2 regions of the Streptomyces sp. NPDC051173 genome follow, and region 1 is predicted to be linked to the other one. Evidence: riboswitches for the same ligand, from Rfam matches in the RefSeq annotation. Region 1 holds a riboswitch; the other holds the start of a gene.
What was found. A riboswitch is a leader RNA that binds a small molecule or an ion and turns the genes downstream of it on or off. The one in region 1 is predicted to bind magnesium.
Positions count from the first base shown of each region.

Region 1 (3,335 bases):
GCCGCGGACCGGGTGGCCGCCGCGATGGTCACCGTCACCCCGCCCGGCATCCCGGTCCTGATGCCCGGTGAGAACACCGGCGCGCCGGACGGGCCCCTGCTGCGCTATCTGACGGCGCTGGAGTCCTTCGACCGGCGCTTCCCCGGCTTCCGCAGCGAGACGCACGGCGTCACCCTCGACCAGGACAGCGGCGACTACCTCATCGAGTGCGTACGCCGCATCCCGGCGCAGCAGGCCGGGGACGGGGACGAGGCACGGCAGGAGGCGCCGGCGCGCTCCTGAGGACACGTGGACCGGGCGGGGTCACGGACTCCGCCCGGTCGACGCCCTCAGACCGTCAGGCCGTCACGCCGCCGTCGACTCGCGGTGGGGCGGCCCGATGGCCGCGCCTAGTACGGCGTTGTTGGGGATGAGCGTCCGGCCGTCGTCGGTGCGCAGTTCGACGAACAGCAGGGTCATGTCGGCGACTTCGCCCTCGATGCGGCCGCCGAGCGGGCCCGACTGCACGCTGATCCGCTCGCCGATCGTGAAGGGGTGCGCGACCATCAGCACCAGGCCCGCGAAGATGTTGCCCAGCACCGGCTGGGCGGCGATGCCCAGCAGCACACCGGTCAGCGCACCGCCCAGCAGCAGCTTCCCCCACGGCACCCTGAGGAGGCTCAGGGCGCCCAGGATCACCAGCGCGTAGCCGGACAGCAGGCATATCACCCGCAGTGCGGCGGAGCGGTTGTCGCTGATCCGGCCGGTGAGCAGCTTCACCAGGTCGTCCGTCGCGCCGCGGACCGCGATCAGGGCGCCCACCAGGAAGACCCCCGCGCTGACGCCGGCGATCACCCGGGAGGTCAGCGACTGGTGGCTGCCGGGGCTGCCCAGCAGTCCGCCGAAGGTGAGCGACACGACGAGCCCGCCGACGGCGAGCGAGGTGATGACGACGGCCCGCCGCGTACGGATCACCCCGCGCCAGTGCAGCCGGTGCCCGACGGCGACGGGGTCTGCGGTCATGCTGTCGTGGTCCACCGATGAGCCCCTTGTGGTGCGGATGTCGCGCAGCAGACTACCCACGGTCCCGGGGCACCGAATGCGGCGCTCCGCCCGGCGCCGGATCCCGCCCAGGTCAAGCCTTGGCCAAACGGTTGCGCGGTTGCGCAAGTAAGGGTCTATGCTTCTGGAGGTTCGAAATCAGAAGGCACCTCGTTCGGTGAGGCGTCTGTACGGACACAGGCCACTGACCCCACGACGTCGAGAGACGCCCAGGGTCAGGACAGGTCTCCCCGAATTAAGGGGTGACCCCAAGTGGCTTCCCCACCGAAGGGGATCACGCCGTGCAGTGCCAAAGCTCTGACGAGTTGGGGTGAACCGGGGCATGCCCGGTCCGCTCCTTGCCGAGTCGTCGACGCGCCGCGCGTCCCGGCCGGAAGGAGGCGAGAGACATGGATTGCAGTTGCAGTAGTCCGGGCCATAGTCGCCCCTCTTTCCGCATGCCCTCGCCCTTCTCCGGCACACGGTAACCACCTTCCCCGCGGGCACGACCGCGCCACCGCCCTCACCCGCCCGGCCCCCGGCCGACCCGGGTCGCAGTGCTGCGCGCCCGTGGGTGGAGCGTGTCCGCGCGCCACCGACTCCTCGCCTGCCCAGGCGTCCGGGAGGCTCCCCATGACCGACCTGATCACCGACACCGAGATCCCGGCGCCCCGCAGCGCGGTGCTGGACGACGCCCACCTCGGCGACATCCGCGGCGCCCTCGGCACCATCAAGCAGGACGACCACGGCGAACGCCGGGGCCTGTCCGCCAAGTTGAAGACGCTCCTCGCCATCGTCGGCCCCGGGCTGATCGTGATGGTCGGCGACAACGACGCGGGGGCCTTCGCGACGTACGGCCAGGCGGGCCAGAACTACGGCACCAGCCTGCTGTGGACGCTCCTCCTGCTGATCCCCGTGCTCTATGTGAACCAGGAGATGGTCCTGCGGCTGGGCGCGGTGACCGGGGTCGGGCACGCCCGGCTCATCCTGGAGCGGTTCGGGAAGTTCTGGGGCGCGTTCTCCGTCATAGACCTGTTCCTGCTCAACGCGCTGACGCTCGTCACCGAGTTCATCGGGATCACCCTGGCGACCGGCTATCTCGGGCTTCCCAAGGTGGCCTCGGTGATCCTGGCCGCCGCGATCATCATCGCCTCGGCGTTCACGGGGTCCTTCCGCCGCTTCGAGCGGGTCGCCATCGCCCTGTGCGCGGGCAGCCTGCTGCTCGTCCCCGTCTACTTCCTGGTCCACCCCAAGTCCTCGCGGATGGCACACGACTTCGTCGTCCCCGTCATCCCCGGCGGCTCCGGCGAGCTGGCCACCGTCATGCTGCTGATCATCGGCATAGTCGGCACGACCGTGGCGCCCTGGCAGCTGTTCTTCCAGCAGTCGTACGTCATCGACAAGCGCATCACCCCGCGCTTCATGAAGTACGAGAAGGCCGACCTCTGGCTCGGCATCGGCGTCGTCGTGATCGGCGCCGCCGCCATGATGGGCATCGCCTCCGCGGCCTTCGCCGGCACCGGCCGCTTCGGCGACTTCACGGACGCCGGGGGCCTGGCCACCGGCATCGAGGCGCACGCCGGGAAGCTCGCCGGAGTGCTCTTCGCGATCGCCCTGCTGGACGCCTCCATCATCGGCGCGTTCGCGGTCTCGCTGTCCACCGCCTACGCCATCGGCGACGTCCTCGGCATGAAGCACTCGCTGCACCGCGGCATCAAGGGCGCCAAGGGCTTCTACGCGGTCTACGCCGGGCTGGTCGCCGCGGCCGCCGCCATCGTGCTGATCCCCGGCTCCCCGCTGGGCCTGCTCACCGAGGGCGTCCAGACCCTCGCCGGGGTGCTGCTCCCGTCCGCCTCGGTCTTCCTGCTGCTGCTCTGCAACGACAAGCAGGTCCTGGGGCCGTGGACCAACGGTCCCAAGACCAACGCCTTCACCGCGGCGGTCGTCGGTGTCCTGGTGACCCTCTCGGTCATCCTGACCGCTTCCGTCCTGTTCCCCGACATCACCGCCGGCGCGATCCTCGACATCATGGCCGCCTGCGGCGTCGCGGGAGTGCTCGCCGCCGGCTACGCCTTCACCCGGCGGCGCACCGGGACGAAGGAGGACCCCATCGACCGCACCGGCAGGGACACCTGGCGGATGCCCCCGCTGGAGACCCTCGCCCGCCCGGTCATGGCCACCGGCCGCAAGATCGGCATGGGGGCGCTGCGGGCGTACCTCCTGGCGGCGATGGTCCTGGTCGTCATCAAGCTCGTCCGGGTCGCACTCGGACAGTGAGCCCGGCCTCCCGACGGGAGGTCACCACACCAGCGCGT
Region 1 covers NZ_JBFBBD010000029.1:39,750-43,084, forward strand. The annotation lists gene AB0435_RS17565 (Orn/Lys/Arg decarboxylase N-terminal domain-containing protein) at 1-282, shown strand, start outside; gene AB0435_RS17570 (mechanosensitive ion channel domain-containing protein) at 346-1,002, opposite strand; M-box (ykoK) riboswitch at 1,184-1,358, shown strand; gene AB0435_RS17575 (NRAMP family divalent metal transporter) at 1,654-3,297, shown strand; gene AB0435_RS17580 (DUF4232 domain-containing protein) at 3,319-3,335, opposite strand, start outside.

Region 2 (3,335 bases), on a different contig from region 1:
TGTCGTGGGCGGCGTCGAACGCGGCGGCCCGGGCCAGCGCCTCCGCCAACTGCCCTGCTCGCAAGGCCCCGTCCAGCACGAGCGCCGTCGGCGACTGCCCGAGACCGTGCGTGGCGGCATTGACCGCCGCCAGCACCAGGTCGGCCCCGGCCGCACCGAGCCGACGGTGCAGCACGCCTCGCACCCGCGAGTCCTCCCGTAACAGCGTCACCGCCGCGGTGACCAACCGCGGCGACTTCTGCCACCGCATCACCTGCGCCAGCAGCGCCACGGCGACACCCGCCGCATCACATCCCAGGAGCACGACCGCCGCGCGTACGTCACCGACACCCCCCGGATACGGAAGGTTCGGGTCCGCATTCCCGCCGGAGTGCTTCAGCCCGTGCTGGGCAGCCAGTTTCTCCGCCCGGTTCTCGATCGCACCGACCAGGTCGTCTTCAACCACCTGCACCACCAGCCGGGACAGACCGTTGTCCCAGTAGGCGAGGAGAACATCAGGATGTTCCAGCAGAGCGGCTGCCACCTTTTGCGCGGCCTCCTCCAGCCGCGGCATGTCGGCGGCTTCCGGGTGCGGGCGCAAGGGCAGCTGGATCCGGCCGCCGGCACGCCAACGACCGTCTCCGGGGACAAGCGCGTTACGGGCGACCCGAGCCACGCGCACGGCTGTCGCGGATGCCTCGGCCGCCCCGCTCACCACAGTGTGCACACCCGTCGATGCCAGCTCGCCCGCTCCGTGCAAGAGCGCGTCGGCCGATGGAGCGAGACGGCCCACGGCCCGGGCCGGCGCCGTGAGTACGAGCCCAAGACCGGCCATGGGCAGACCGGTCAACGAACGCAGAACCACTGTCCTACCCTCATGGGATATCCGCACCGGTCAGGACCACAGCGCGGAGAAGGAGTGCTGTGCCCGGGACGGCCGGGCGGCCGACGATCACTGCCCGGCGATCAGCCGGGCGGCCGGCCCGAGGAGGCTTCGTCATCGATCGGCACCGTGACACTGCGCCGACCGCCCGCCTGGACCGATGACGCCTTCGACACACCTTTCGTCCGCTTCGGGGCAGTGTTCGCCGCTCCCTTCGCACGCTTCGGGGCAGTGGCGGAGACGGTGGGCGAGTCCTGCTGCTGACCGGCCGGTGCGGCCTCCGCCGCTCCGTCTCTCCCGGGACGTTGCTGCGTCAGCCACACCGCCGCGGCGCCCGCCGCCGCGACCGGCCACTCGACGAGACCGACCGCGCCCAGAAGGCCCACACCGGCGTACACCGCGGCCCGGCGCGCCCCGGGAGAGACCGAACCGACCACGTCCAGCGTCCCGTTCACGGCCCCCTTCACCAGGCCGGCACCGGGGACGTGGTCCGCCACCGCCTGCACAGCCCCCAACGCACCCGCCAGCCCGGGCGGACGCACCGAGGACGAAGACGGTATACCGGCGCTCTCACTCATGGAATCTCCAATTCCCGATAAGGACATGACTCCTACGTGAAACTGCCCACCGGCGTTAACCTGCGCCATCTCCCGTTTCCCTAAACGTGCCTTGACAGCGCCCGCGCGCCTTCGTGATTCTCGATGTACGCAGCACCTCGTTGGGTGAGGCTTCTGCGCGGACACAGGCCACTGACCCCGAACGTCGAGAGACGCCCCGGGTCAGGACAGCTCACTCCGGATTAAGGGGTGCGCCCAGGTGGCTGCCCGGCCGACTGCGGCCGGGAATACGCCGCGCAGTGCTGAAACCGTGACGAGAGAGGTGCCTTCCCGCGACGCGGGGGCTCCTCGGCCCATGCCCGGCACCCTCGAGTGCCCAGGCCGCGAGGAGGTGAGGGGCTTGGGTCCCTGGCATAGTCCGGAGCCCGCTTCCGGCCGAACTCGCCCGTCACCACTCACCCGTCGCCGACGCTTCCACTGACTTTCGCGCGCCACTCGTGCGGGTCGGCCCCCAGGCGTGCCGTGCGAATTGTTCCGTGCGCCCGTCCGCGACCGGGTATGTCCTGCTCGGAGACCACTGTGCGCATCCAACTGGCCTGGCCGAACACCGCCGACGCCGTCCTCACTCTGACTGTCGCCCTGCCCGACTTCAGCTCCGACTCGTACCACTCCGCACTGCGGCGGGCCCTGACCTACGCAGGACCCGTTCTCGCCGGCGTCGCCGACGCCGCCGGCGCGGGCCTCCTCGCCCACCTGCTACTCCCGTTCGCCGTCCACCTCGTGCAGCAGGCACTGGAGAACCCTGAGCGGTCTCCGCAACACGACCCCGGCCACGCCTCCGTTCACGTGTAGCGCTCGATGCCGGTGGCCAGGCGACGGGTCCAAGCTCAGTCATGGCGGGCAACCTATCGCACGCGCGCCCGACCCACCCGACGTCAACTGGTGTCTCTCATACTTCTCTTACGCCGCCCTGCCATATTGGCCCGCATGTCCAGGCCAGATTCGAAAAACTCTGATCGGTTGTCACGGACCGGGCTCTCGGCGGAGATCACACCGCGATCCGCGATAAACAAGGTTTCGTCACGGGGGTACTTCATGTCGAAGGTCAGTCGCAGGCGTGTGGCTACGGTCGTCGCGCTTACGGGCTTCACAGCGGCGGCCTGTGGTACGGCCGTGGCCGCCCCGTCACAGTCTCGTGGTCATGCGGCGAACTATCTGTACACGTCCATCGGAGAGTTCGACGCCGCCGCCAAGCCACTACTGGGGCGGTCCGATATCGACGGTGTGCAAGTAGTGGTCCCGTGGGGGATGCTGGAGAAGGAGAAGAACCGCTACGATTTCTCGGCCGTCGACCAGGTGGTGCGTCAGGTCGAGGCACAGCACAAGAAGGTGTTCATCCAGCTTCAGGACCGGTTCTTCGCACCGCCGACGCGGCTTCCGCAGTACCTGCTGACGGACCCGGAATATGCGGGAGGGGCCGCCCCGGAGCTCAACGTCGACGGGCCCGTCCCCGGCCCGCCCGGTGCCGTCGCGGCGCAGTGGAACAAGAACGTCCAGAATCGGTTCCAGCATTTGCTGAAGGCGCTGGCGCAGCGGTTCGACGGACGGGTCACCGGTGTCAATCTGCCGGAGAGCTCGGTCTCCGTGGACACAGCGAAGGACAAGACTCACTTCAGTTGTGACGCATACTTCAACGCGGAGCTGGAGAACGCGGCCTACGCCAAGAAGGTGTTCAAGGCCAGCACTGTGGTGCAGTACATCAATTTCTGGCCGTGCGGCTGGGGAGACGACAACGGCTACATGAAAAAGTCGTTCGAGTTCGCCAAGAAGCACGGCGTGGGGGTCGGCGGACCGGACCTCCTCCCGTACAACAAGCCGCACATGAACAACGCGTACCGGTACTTGAACCAGTACCG
Region 2 covers NZ_JBFBBD010000118.1:171-3,505, reverse strand. The annotation lists gene AB0435_RS32800 (cation-translocating P-type ATPase) at 1-814, opposite strand, end outside; gene AB0435_RS32795 (hypothetical protein) at 946-1,440, opposite strand; M-box (ykoK) riboswitch at 1,570-1,748, shown strand; gene AB0435_RS32790 (hypothetical protein) at 1,999-2,271, shown strand; partial or broken gene AB0435_RS32785 (hypothetical protein) at 2,515-3,335, shown strand, end outside.
Region 2: it holds a riboswitch for magnesium, as region 1 does, so the genes downstream of both, AB0435_RS32790 (hypothetical protein) here and AB0435_RS17575 (NRAMP family divalent metal transporter) in region 1, are expected to answer to the same signal.